One region of the Solibacillus sp. FSL H8-0523 genome, then DNA from elsewhere that is predicted to be linked to it. Evidence: predicted binding sites of a transcription regulator. Region 1 holds the regulator's gene; each other region holds the start of a gene.
The links. The regulator LexA, encoded in region 1, represses DNA repair genes until DNA is damaged. The targets are predictions, from matches to a motif close to CGAACATATGTTCG.

Region 1 (4,440 bases):
AAGATGGGGTCATTGAAGCGATGGAACATGAGGATCATCCATATTGTATTTCCGTACAATGGCACCCAGAAGAACTTGCGCCAATAGGCAATATTCATGCGCAGCGCCTATTTTCAAGCTTTGTAGAGGCATGCCAAACGTCATTAGTAGGAGGAAAACCATGAAACCACTTATTGGTTTAACAATGCACCCAGTTGAAGGCAAAATGGAAATTAATAATACGTATATTAATGTGATTAAACGCGCGGGTGGGATTCCTCTTTGCATTCCGTATTTAGATGAAGAAACGGTAGATTCTGTAATAGATAGTTTGAATGGTGTGTTATTAATTGGGGGCTATGATGTCAACCCACTTATCTATGGCCAAGAGCCACATCCAAAGCTTGGTATGGTCATTGATGAGCGTGATCAAAGCGAGATCTTAATGGCGAAAAAAGCATTTGAACGCAAGATGCCACTACTCGGGATCTGTCGCGGGGAACAAGTAATGAATGTAGCTTTTGGCGGTACATTATATCAAGATATTGATACACAAGTAGAGCATGTGTTGAAGCATACACAGGCTTCAATGCGTCATGAATTAACGCATACAGTCGAACTGTTCCCATCAAAATTACAGCAAATTATTGGCCAAGATTCGATTTTAACGAACTCTTTCCATCATCAAGCGGTTGATGCCATTGCGCCAGGATTTTTATTGAATGCACGTGCAAAAGACGGTGTAGTAGAAGGGATCGAACATCCCGAGCATCCATATTGTATCGGTGTTCAGTGGCATCCGGAAGGGTTACAAAATGATATACCGTCTGATAAATTATTTAAAAGCTTTATAGAAGCAGCGATTCACTATAAAAGCTAAAAAAAATCCACTATCATAATTTGCTGATAGTGGATTTTTATGGATTAGTGAACGTTTCGATATAAACCTACTACTTTACCTAAAATTGATACTTGATTTACAAGAATAGGATCCATTGAGCTGTTCTCAGGTTGTAGACGGAAATGTGTTTTTTCTTTATAGAAACGTTTTACCGTTGCTTCGTCTTCCTCTGTCATCGCGACAACAATTTCTCCGTTATCTGCAGTAGATGTTTTCTTCACGATTACATAGTCACCATCTAAAATGCCAGCTTCAATCATCGATTCACCCATAATTTCAAGCATGAATAATTCATCTTCTGCTGCACCGTACTTATCTGGTAAAGGGAAGTATTCTTGAATATCCTCAATTGCTGAAATCGGTAAACCTGCTGTGACTTTCCCGATTAATGGCACATGAATGACACTTGATTTAGAGACAATTAAATCGTCCTGATCTAATACTTCGATTGCGCGTGGTTTGGTAGGGTCGCGACGAATAAGCCCTTTACTTTCTAAACGAGCTAAATGCCCGTGGACAGTTGAACTAGAAGCTAAACCTACAGCCTCACCGATTTCACGCACTGAAGGGGGATAGCCTTTTGAACGAACTTCCTCTTTTATAAAAGCTAGAATTGCTTGTTGCCTTTTAGAAATTTTTTGTGTCAACGAACTCACCTCTTTATATTGCTATTTTCTTAGATACAGTATAGCAGTATGCGAACAGAAATGCAAACATAGGTTCGAGAAAACAGTTGACAAAAACATATGTTCGTATTATTATGAGAACAAACATTCCGAACATACATTCTTAAAGGGGTTTATACGATGAAAAAATTTAAATTAAACAGCTTCACATCAACGTTATTCGCATTTTCTGCATTACTGTTCGTATTTTTACTGTTAGATGATGAAAAAATTGAAACATACGAACACGTAATGATTGAACAAGGTGATACTTTATGGTCGTTAGCTGAAACATATCGTGGTAAAATGGCTAAGCACGATTGGATCAACTTTGTAAAAAAAGAAAATGGCTTACGCGATGAAAAAGTTGTCTTTGGACAAATTTTAGTCGTACCGGTAGAGAAGGAATCTTACTATATTGCCAATCTAAATCAAGTTGAATCATCGGAAGACAAGACAGTTAAGGTAGCGAGAAATAATGAATCAAACTAAAGCAGTACTCTATTGCCGTGTTAGTACAGAAAAAGACACGCAAGAAACCTCTCTTGTTCGTCAAGAGGAGGAATTAAAACGCTATGCGAAATCGTTAGGTTATTCAGAGCTTAGCGTCTATAAGGATCAGCATAGTGGCTATGAGGTAGACCGTGATGGCTTACTTGATATGCTTGATTTTATGAAAGAAGAAAATATAAAGGCCATATTCGTACAAGATGAAACACGTTTAGGACGTGGCAATGCACGAATGGCGGTTCTGCATTTGATTCAAAAATACGAAGCAACCGTTTATACGCTAAACGATGCAGGACCAATAGCATTAAATGAGATGGATACGATGCTACTCGAAATTTTAGCCATCGTAGAAGAATATCAACGCCGTATGCACAATGCGAAAATTCGCCGTGGTATGCGACGCGCGGTAGAAAACGGTTATATGCCGCAAAACAATTTAAAAAACCGCGGTAATATCGAAGGACGCGAGCGAAAAGATGTACCGGTCGAGGAAATTGTGCAGCTGCGCCAAAAGGGGTTAACGTTCGCAGAAATCGCGATGACGTTAAAAGGCCTCGGTATCCCAATAAGTAAAGCGACTGTTCATCGCCGTTATATTGAATATATGGAACGACTTGAAGAGTAGATACTTGCTCTTCAAGTCTTTTCTCTTTTATAGAAGTGTTGGTACTAAAATAGCTAAAGCAGCGGCAACGTTAGCAAGGCCATCACCTAACTTAGTTACAAACCATTGCTATGACCTCCAAAATATAGATCCGGTACGGCTAGCTATGAACCTTGCTCAATAATTACATAAAAATAAACGCGTATATATGCCCAAAAGTATTTGGAAGTGAAAATTGAGAAACTCCAGGTGTAAAATATGCAACAAAAGAACAGGGGAAGGAACTTGGGGAATTCGTAAGTATTAAGAAGGTACTAATCCAGCACACACCACTCCATATTGACGTAAGTAATCCATTCCCTTAATACGATGTGGATGCATATTAAAAGTTGAACAATTGGCATATACGGGCTGTGTGCTACATATTGTGTTTTTAAATATAAGCGAGGTGATCTAAACGAAGAAACGTACACACAAGCGAATTAAGGCTAGTAAAGCCATTTATAAAAAGTACGCTGAACGTTATCGCGCAAATGATTACCTAGAGCATCGAGCTCGGCGGATGTTGGCTTATACAGCACATTTAAATAAAGCGATTGCTGCTAATTTCAAACGGAAATTAATCGGAACTAACGTTAAGAACTAAGTACAGCAGGTTTACAAAAATATACCTACGCGCATTTATCGTATTTGGAACTAATAGAAGTGCCTAATATGCGTTTCAATAGTGCGTAGCTAATTAAATCATAGAGGGGGATTGGGGCATGTTTATCACAGTTAAAGAATGGCGTGCTTTATCGTTACGTAATCGTATGTTGTTACTTGAAGCCGCGGCTAATAAACGTAAGGGCTAGCCTAAAAAATTGGTGAGTTTTATTGAAACAGTGCATTGATGATATTAAACACAAAGGTTGGAAAGGCGGAGCAGGCCACTCTTTTTTAGAGGGCCTGTTTTTCATCTGATCAACCGTGCTGCCAAGCGATTTTTTTACCCAATCTAGCCCCAAAAATATTCATCACTATCAATGTCATTAAACTAACATTCTTAGTAAAGGCTATAAAACACCATACGATATGCAATTATTGTTTAAATGCAAAGCGGTTTTACTTGCTCTTCAAGTCGTTTTTTTATACCTTTGTAGTATTGGATATAAGAAAGGTGAGAACAACATGTTATCAAAAGAGAAATTAGCTCGTATTAATGAGTTATCGAAATTAGCAAAAGAAGGAAAATTAACAGAGGAATTAGCAAAAGAACGCACAGCACTACGTAAAGAATATTTAGATGTATTCCGTACAACAATGCGTGATACAATCGAGCACGTAAAAGTTGTGGATGAAGAAGGAAACGATGTTACACCAGAAAAATTAAAACAAGTAAAAGCACAAAAAGGCTTAATAAACTAGTTTTCCCTAAATAATATGACACATTTATCGTTGAGTATGACATAATTTCGAAAACGTTGCGATTAAGCATTGTTTTCTATCGTAAATTTGTCTAAACTATACAGTGTATAAATACAGTACGAGAAAGGATGTCACATAATGACACAACAAATGGATCAGTTAGCAATTAACGCAATCCGTACATTATCAATCGATGCAATCGAGAAAGCAAATTCTGGTCACCCAGGTTTACCAATGGGTGCAGCACCAATGGCTTACACATTATGGACAAAGCAATTACGTCATAACCCACAAAACCCAAACTGGTATAACCGCGACCGTTTCGTTTTATCAGCAGGCCATGGCTCTATGCTGTTATACAGCTTACTTCACTT
Region 2 (4,440 bases), 430 kb from region 1:
GATTCGCATTGAACAAAATTGGGAAAATTAAATCGTCAGCTTGCTTTCCGCGATTGTTATTCTCTAAAATTTGTTTAACAATCACTAATGATGAATTAGCAAAGCCGCTGGCGATAACATTCATATTATGTAGATGGTCGTGACGATTTGTTCTCCAATTCATATAGGCATTTTGGTTAATATCCGCATTATCAGAAAAAATTGCTTTCATTACAACAACCCCTTTTTTTCCTTTATTGTAACATATCTTGTATTTACCAATTAATAAAAGCGAAAAAGAAGCGATTTTTCTAAGCGTAATATTCGTCTTTTCATATCCGTATAATTGATGGTTTTTATAGAATGGTGTCAATTAAAATGACGGTATGTTGCCGATTGTGGTACGTCAATTTTGACGACCTATGATAAACATAGACCGTTCAAATTCGCCAATTCCTTCTATAATATACTGCGAAAAAATAAAGAACGCTCATCATGAAGCAAGGACGTTTGGAATAATCATTTTAACTATTTGGCATTGTGAACAAAAGGAGAGAAATATATGAAGGTGATAAATTGCACGCATTGCGGTAGTGATGGTGGCTTTTATACAAAAGAAACAGTTAAAGGTAGGGCAACAGTTTACTATACGAATAACGGCGATTATGCCGAAAATCAAACGGAAATGTACAGTTTGAACAACAGTGGCGGTAAAGTAGCGCACTGTGTTGATTGCAATAAAAAGATTGGCAATAGTGCTGATTTGATTTCTGGAAATGCCGAAAAATCATACTAGGCATTTTGAACATTTTACGCAGTAACAGGCATAAAAAAAGACTCAAGCCACAGCTCAAGTCAGCAAAACTATACAAGTTCATTATACCAATTGTGGGCTTGTAACTAAACAAATAAAACCGCGGTGTTAGCAGCACCACGGTTGCCCCTTTAAATAATTGTTCGCAAACAAATTATAGCATAAGGGGGCAATCTTATGTATTTCGCAGATTTATTAGAAGAATACAAGCAGTTGTTGAAGCAGATGAAGTCAGAGGGCGTTACCAGCGGTGATTTATATCGTGAGGTTAAGCAGGCGGTTGAATGGATGGAAACAGGATATGACCCAGCGGAGTTCCGGGCAAGTACTCGCGTTGATGCTTTTCCCGTGGATCCGTACCATATGCAAACGTATATGGCTTATGCGAATGATGACCAGGACATGCTAGAGTGCATGTTGAATCTACAAAATTACATTCAGTCTCATAAAGACGAGCAGCGTTTTAAAGCAGATTGGAGCAAAGCTGAAGCGAATAAGCAAAAGGTTAATAGCGCCATGAAGGGATTAACTGCAGATGAAAAAGCAGTGTTTGTTGCGATTGAAGCCGAGCGTTTACCGTTTAGTAAGGTTGCTAGAATGCTAGGTGTTTCGAAAAGTACGGTGCAATGCTATTACAATCGTGCTCGATGCAAGATTAAGCGCAATATTACGAAGGGTACGCAAGAGAGCTTGTTTGACGCTGTATAAATTAAGAATGAAAATTATCCCTCTTTTTGGTAAATTATAAAAAGGAGGGATTATATTGATTGAAGAACAACTTTTATTACTGAACATAAATAGACTAGTTGATGAATTGAAAATTAAAGAAAATAAAGATATTAAGCATTTGAGCAAATACAAAGCGTTACAATTTGAAGTTAGGGCTTCAAAGGAGGCTATCATAGCAGGGCCGAATTTAATAGAAATATGTTCAATATTGTTTTCGACTATGGCACTGTTAGTTACGTTAATATCTCTCTCAATTAACGTAAGATATGATACGATTTATAGATTTTTGGAAATTGATAAGATAGATTCTAATGCCACAAATATATTAAACGCACAATATTTATACAAAGAACCCTTCGATGATAATTTGAAATTATTTGTTGATTTATTAATGTTTTTTGGTATTTTGATATTTTTAGTTGGTTGTTGGTATTTATATAGGCAAATGAGATTTACAAAATTGTTGAAAAAGCATGTTATTTTAGAACAATTTTTAGACGAGTACATAAAACTGGTAGAAAAAAACGGATGAGAACTGCTTTAATTTTGCCATACGATTACCCTATATATAAGAGCGCTTATTTTTACCACAAAATAAAATGAGAGCAGTATATTTCGAGAGAGGAGCGCATTAGACAGCGCTCCTTTTTGTGTGCTTACGAAAGGAGCGAGGGCAATGGCAAATTACGAGCTACGGTGCGAACGATGCGACAGACCAGCAGAGGTTGTTAGTCGCAAGGTAGGGCGGCAACGGTCGGGACATGAGACAGTTAAGAAAACATTGGCAAAGGCTTGTGCGTGTGGAGGTAGGGTTGTGCCGGTGATGCAGTAGCAGAAATGTGTTATGGAAATACCCCCCATTTGGTTTTATGATGGGGTGGGAGGTGAAATATTATGGATACAGTTAAAAGTGCACCATGTTCGAATTGTGGCGGAGTAAGTTTTACATATCCTACAAGAGTAGGGTTACCAAAAGTAACGATTGATGAACAGAAAAAAGTAACGGTAGATGTTTCAATGGTAGTGCCTGTAGATTTTATAGTTTGCAACACTTGTGATAACATTAAATTTTTTAGAGTGAAATAGAAATAGGCAAAGTCACGTTCATTCGAGCGTGACTTTTTATGTTGAATTTCGGAGGTGGTGTTGATGAGCAACGTTATTTAGTTGGTAGAATTTTAATAGGTCGATTTAAGGATGTTTGCACAATTTAATGTATGATAATATAAAAGCATCGACAATTTTCCGAAAACACCGACTTCCCTTAGATCGGTGTTTTTTCTATTTACATTTGAAATAAAAATGATAAAATAAGAACTAGTGTTCGTATTTAATGTTATTTGATTCCCTTTACTTATATGGTACAATTTGTCTGGAATTGTCGAAGTAAGCTAGGGGGTATAAAAAATGGTAAAAAAGTATGTAAGATTTAATTATTTTTCAATTAATATGGTACCGGAAAGTATTCCAACAAGTATGGGAAATAGGACTGTAGCTTCTGCTTGGGATATGAAAGAGCTACTTGATTATTTATCTGTTACAGGAAATCAATTAGACAGTGTGATAGATGTGGGAGAGTATGTAGCGGAATTTGAAAGGGAGACGTTGATCTATGATTCAACAACTGATATTTATTCTTTTCAACTAGGGAAAATGCGTGCAACAGGTATTCCTTCATTAAAAACAATAGGACAACCTAAAAAAGATATCCGCTTAAAAGACGATGAGTTTATAGGTGAGTTTGTAACTATAATCTTTGACCCTACATTCTGTACTGTTGGAATCCAATCTAACAGATACAGTTTAAATGTTAAACAGGTTGAATTATACCTTACTGAATTAAGAGCACGCTATAATAATCTAGTTGGACGAATCGATGGAATTCCATTAAAAGTAGAATTTCAACCTATACTAGATATAGCTAGAGCTCAGACTATTGGGAGCGCTGATATTTTCAGGAAATTAACGATAAAAGGTACTGATGCTATGGCCGATGCACTTGCTAGACAAGGTGTTTTAGGGGAAATTTCTGAAGTTATCGGACAAGCAAGAGGAATTAATTTTGAACTTACCATTTCATTAGGTCAGGCACCAAAAAGTGAAAGTTTAGATAATGGAGTAATTAGAGAAGTTATTCAAGGTTTCCATCAAATGGATGAAAAAGATAGACCTAAAGTGGAAATTGTCGCTCGTGAAGAAGAAGCAGCTGCTTTAGAAGTGATAAATTTAGCTGCTCCTACTTTGACAAATATCATTACTTTAGAAGTGGTTGAAAGAAAAGGTATTGGGCATGAATATATTCATCAGATGTTTAAAGAAAAATATCCACATGTGAGAGGTAGAATCGCGGCAATAAATGTACCTTTAGAAGCATAAATTTTTAATAACAAAGGAGGAGGCAATTTGAAAAGAATTGGTAAAGAGTTCTGGGCTTATTGGGAAAATAAAACTTTTTTAATGAATACCATAATATCCATTTTGCCTATCTCCTTATATTATTTTGGTTTTATGTCTAATATTCGTGAAAATACCGGAAGTATTATCACATTTGCAGTTGGTATTTTAACCGTCGATGGTGTATTTTTAACTTTACTCATAACTTTAAAATCAAGTCCAGTTATGGAAAGATTGAAAACTCATTTTTCTGGATTACACGATTATTTATATATTGAACTAAAAAAACAAATATTATATTGTTTATATTTTCTAATGATAAATTTAGCTATTGCAGTAACTGGCCCAATCGCTAATAAATTTATCATTAGTATGGGGATAATACTTTGGTCTTATTTAATAGTCCATATTACTTTAGGCTTTATATTCAGTCTTAGAGTTATAATGAATTTATCAACAAGTACCGTAGATACTAAAAAGAAAATGAACTGATTAAGTCGCACCTAACTAGGTGTGGCTTTTTC
Region 3 (4,440 bases), 2.0 Mb from region 1:
CGAATCTTTATAGCGGCGTTCGATATTGGGAATGACCCCTTCAAACACAACATCCTTTTTATGCATACTACCGTAATCATTTGTATAGTCAAATCGAATTTTTTCTTTCCCTGAGCCGTACAAGATCTTATCCATTTGCGCCTTTGGAATATCCTTCACCGGTACATCCATTGGAATGTCATAATGGAGACAAACCGATGCTAATAGCTGTGGATAATAGTTCGACGACACCGATTGCCACGGTGCAATTGCATTTTCTAACAACGATAAGTCCCAATCCGGAATAACTAAATCAAGGTCGGCTTTGTCGGTGCTGCCTAAGCCATCACAAGACGGACATGCCCCGAACGGACTGTTGAACGAGAACATACGTGGCTCTAACTCTCCAATTGAAAACCCACATTGCGGGCAGGCATGATGCTCACTAAAAAGCAGCTCCTCATGCTCCATCACATCAACTAACACACGGCCCTCTGCAATTTTTAATGCAGCCTCTAGCGAATCACTTAAACGCGATTCAATGCCTTCTTTCATGACAACACGGTCCACGACAACTTCAATCGTATGCTTTTTGTTTTTATCAAGCTCGATATGATCGTCTAAATCACGTAGCTCTCCGTTTAGACGAATCCGTACAAAACCTTGCTTTTTCAAGTCTTCTATCAGCTTCACATGTGTGCCTTTTTTGCCTTCAATTACAGGTGCAAGCAGCTGAATTTTCGTACGTTCTGGATATTCCATTAAACGATCTACCATTTGCTCGATTGTTTGCGATGAAATTTCAACACCATGTGTCGGGCAATACGCCTTGCCAATACGCGCGAATAGCAGACGCAAGTAATCATAAATTTCGGTAACGGTCCCAACTGTTGAGCGCGGATTACGGCTCGTTGTTTTTTGGTCGATTGAAATCGCTGGTGACAGCCCCTCAATCGTATCCACATCCGGCTTGTCCATTTGCCCTAAAAACTGGCGTGCGTAAGCAGATAGCGACTCGACGTAACGACGCTGCCCTTCTGCGTAAATCGTATCAAATGCTAACGAAGATTTCCCTGAGCCCGAAAGACCTGTCACCACAACGATTTTGTCGCGCGGAATTGTGACATCTATATTTTTCAAGTTATGTGCACGTGCACCTTGTACAACGATTTCTGTATTTTTCACGTAACGTCACCCCTCTGCCTTCAATTCAAAAATCATATCGCGTAATTCCGCTGCACGTTCAAAGTCTAACGCTTTTGCAGCTTCCTTCATTTCCACTTCCAATGTTTCAACCAGCTTGACTAACTCTTTTTTTGTTAGCTTTTTGCCGCCCGTTACTTTTGTAAGATACGTTTCTTCTTGTTCAGCCGCCTGTGTTGCACGAATAATCTCTGGTATTTTTTTGATAATCGTTTGCGGTGTAATCCCATGCTGCTCATTGTAAGCCTCTTGAATTTCACGACGACGCTGCGTTTCACTAATTGCCTTTTTCATAGAATCGGTCATATTATTGGCATACATGATGACATGGCCATTCGAATTACGTGCAGCACGTCCAATCGTTTGAATCAGTGAACGCTCCGAACGCAGGAAGCCTTCTTTGTCGGCATCTAAAATTGCAACGAGTGACACTTCAGGAATATCGAGCCCTTCTCGCAGTAAGTTAATTCCTACGAGTACATCATGCGTCCCTTTACGTAGCTCGCGAATGATTTCTATACGTTGTAGTGTTTTAATTTCCGAGTGTAAATATTCAACCTTTAAGCCCATTTCCTTCAAGTAATTCGTTAAATCCTCGGACATTTTCTTCGTCAACGTTGTAATTAACACACGTTCATTTCGACGAATACGCTCCTGGATTTCATCGATTAAATCATCAATTTGCCCCTCAATCGGGCGCACTTCAATGTTCGGATCAAGTAAGCCAGTCGGACGAATAATTTGCTGCACCATATCAGGTGTATGCTCTAATTCATAAGGACCTGGCGTAGCCGAAACATAAATTGCCTGACTCACCTTCGATTGGAATTCATCGAACATAAGCGGTCGGTTATCAAGCGCTGATGGTAAACGGAAACCATGGTCGACTAACACATTCTTTCGCGCTTGGTCCCCGTTATACATCCCGCGTACTTGCGGCAAGGTTACGTGACTTTCATCAACTACAAGTAAGAAATCCTTTGGAAAATAATCGAGCAACGTATACGGCGTCGCTCCGGATTCACGCAACGTTAAATGGCGCGAATAGTTTTCGATGCCCGAGCAAAAGCCCATTTCCTTCATCATTTCTAAGTCATAATTCGTACGCTGCTCTAAGCGCTGCGCTTCTAATAAACGGTCCTCTGATCTTAGTGTTTTAAGACGTTCTTCCAGCTCACGCTCAATATTTTCAATTGCAACTTTCATCTTCTCTTCACGCGTAACGAAGTGGGATGCTGGGAAAATTGCCACGTGCTGACGGTCCCCTATTATTTCCCCCGTTAAGGCATCCACTTCACGAATGCGGTCGACCTCATCACCGAAAAATTCAATACGGATGCAGTGTTCATCTTTAGATGCCGGGAAAATCTCAACGACATCCCCTCGTACACGAAACGTTCCGCGCGTAAAATTAATATCATTGCGCTCATACTGAATGTCCACTAATTTGCGTAGCAACTGATTTCGCTCTAATTCCATACCCGTTCGAATGGAAACTAACATCTCCCGGTATTCTTCTGGATTCCCTAACCCGTAAATACATGAAACGGACGCGATAATAATTACATCTTTTCGTTCAAATAGGGATGCGGTTGCGGAGTGACGTAGTTTATCGATTTCTTCATTGATGCTCGAATCCTTTTCGATATACGTATCCGTTTGTGGTACATACGCTTCCGGTTGGAAATAGTCATAATAACTTACAAAGTATTCCACTGCATTGTCTGGGAAAAACTCTTTAAATTCGCTATATAATTGGCCCGCTAGCGTTTTGTTATGTGCCATGACGAGCGTTGGTTTATTGATTTCTTTAATCACATTTGAAATGGTAAACGTCTTACCCGTACCTGTAGCGCCGAGCAATGTCTGATGACGCTTGCCCTCGCGAATGCCTTTTACAAGCTCTTTAATCGCTTCTGGCTGATCTCCCGCCGGCTTGTAGGCGGACTGAATTGTAAACGTTTCTGTCATAGTAGCTGTCCTTTCCGTCGATGTATTCATAATTTTATTTTAACATACCCATTTTTAATTGACGATTATTTTGCGAACATATATTCGAAAATCGATTTTCACCATACAAAAAAGCCACCTCGTTTAAAGGTGACTTTTTTGGTTAAGAAATCGGTGCTTCCAGTAACTCTTTTAATTCGGAAGCATACGTTTTAAAATCCCGTTCGTTTTTTTGATCTAATGAATTATCGATTAACAGAGTTAATTGTTCGATACGGTGCATGCGCTGTAATCGACTTATAAATAAATCTAAATAAATTTCATTTAACAACTTTTCTGATTGTTTTCCCGTTGGCTGTTGACCGACTGCTTTCAAAAAGTCTGTATACGAATAATATTTATCCATCGATATCACCTCGATCTCTTTTATCCATTATAAATTAAATCGCTTTTAATTTGCAATATTTTCTGAATAATTATCTTTTGGCTGAATTTTCTGAGAATAATGTTGATTTTTGACATTTCATAGCTTATTTTAAGAGTATAGTGAAAATTCAAGGAGAGAGGAGTAGTTATATGTTCGAACCAAACCCGACATCTAAATATATTATTACGAATTCAACGTATTGCTTAATTTCAAAAGCTTTCCGTAACCATGTTCATACGTTGATTTTAGACAAGCACGGTCAGATAATCGTTTCTTTCCAACCGTTGCGTGTCATTCGCCATACCTGTTCGTTGCACGGTACAACATATGAAGCGGCAAAGCATCATGCGAAAAAATTTTTCGGTCATACGCGTCACAAAATGCCGATTATGGTTGCCTATAATTTCGGTGATCCTTGTGTGATGTTTCCGTTATTTTCGCCACATTCTAAACAAAATATTTGGATCGCTGTAAATGCGATTATTAACATTGAAGAACGTAATGAATCCACACTCGTTACATTCCTTGATGGCTCTGAGCACGTTTTCCCAGTTCACTTAAAGTCATTCAACCAACAATACGTAAGAGCTGTTATTTATACGAAAAATATTATCATCCAACGGAATAGCTCGATTTAACATTCACCCCATGAAATATTCAGCAAGTAGTAACTCACTGTGGTTACGGAGGCGAATATTCGAATATCTCCGACACTCCATGACTCCTTCAAAATAAAAATGATACTCGGTAAACAAATCATCTGTTTTTCCTCTCACCAAGCGCATCTGATGAAGTTTAAAATACTCCTTCGTTTCCTTTAAATCTTGCTCAATTTTTGAACGTGTCGTGTTCACGAACTGTAAATACGGACGCGTAAACTT

Region 2: NSQ62_RS11765 (DUF6731 family protein) is a predicted target of LexA. The motif match lies at 2,836-2,849, and genes of this name have one in related genera.
Region 3: uvrB (excinuclease ABC subunit UvrB) is a predicted target of LexA. The motif match lies at 3,227-3,240, and genes of this name have one in related genera.

The regions. Positions count from the first base shown of each region.
Region 1 is NZ_CP150291.1:2,800,549-2,804,988, reverse strand. It holds gene NSQ62_RS13955 (gamma-glutamyl-gamma-aminobutyrate hydrolase family protein) at 1-164, shown strand, start outside; gene NSQ62_RS13950 (gamma-glutamyl-gamma-aminobutyrate hydrolase family protein) at 161-859, shown strand; gene lexA (transcriptional repressor LexA) at 904-1,527, opposite strand; gene NSQ62_RS13940 (LysM peptidoglycan-binding domain-containing protein) at 1,687-2,037, shown strand; gene NSQ62_RS13935 (recombinase family protein) at 2,024-2,680, shown strand; gene NSQ62_RS13930 (DUF896 domain-containing protein) at 3,830-4,066, shown strand; gene tkt (transketolase) at 4,205-4,440, shown strand, end outside.
Region 2 is NZ_CP150291.1:2,368,814-2,373,253, reverse strand. It holds gene NSQ62_RS11790 (hypothetical protein) at 1-211, opposite strand, end outside; gene NSQ62_RS11785 (hypothetical protein) at 542-775, shown strand; gene NSQ62_RS11780 (sigma factor-like helix-turn-helix DNA-binding protein) at 971-1,501, shown strand; gene NSQ62_RS11775 (hypothetical protein) at 1,557-2,054, shown strand; gene NSQ62_RS11770 (hypothetical protein) at 2,417-2,608, shown strand; gene NSQ62_RS11765 (DUF6731 family protein) at 2,930-3,898, shown strand; gene NSQ62_RS11760 (hypothetical protein) at 3,926-4,408, shown strand.
Region 3 is NZ_CP150291.1:638,099-642,538, reverse strand. It holds gene uvrA (excinuclease ABC subunit UvrA) at 1-1,164, opposite strand, end outside; gene uvrB (excinuclease ABC subunit UvrB) at 1,171-3,153, opposite strand; gene NSQ62_RS02945 (IDEAL domain-containing protein) at 3,296-3,538, opposite strand; gene NSQ62_RS02940 (competence protein ComK) at 3,709-4,197, shown strand; gene NSQ62_RS02935 (hypothetical protein) at 4,201-4,440, opposite strand, start outside.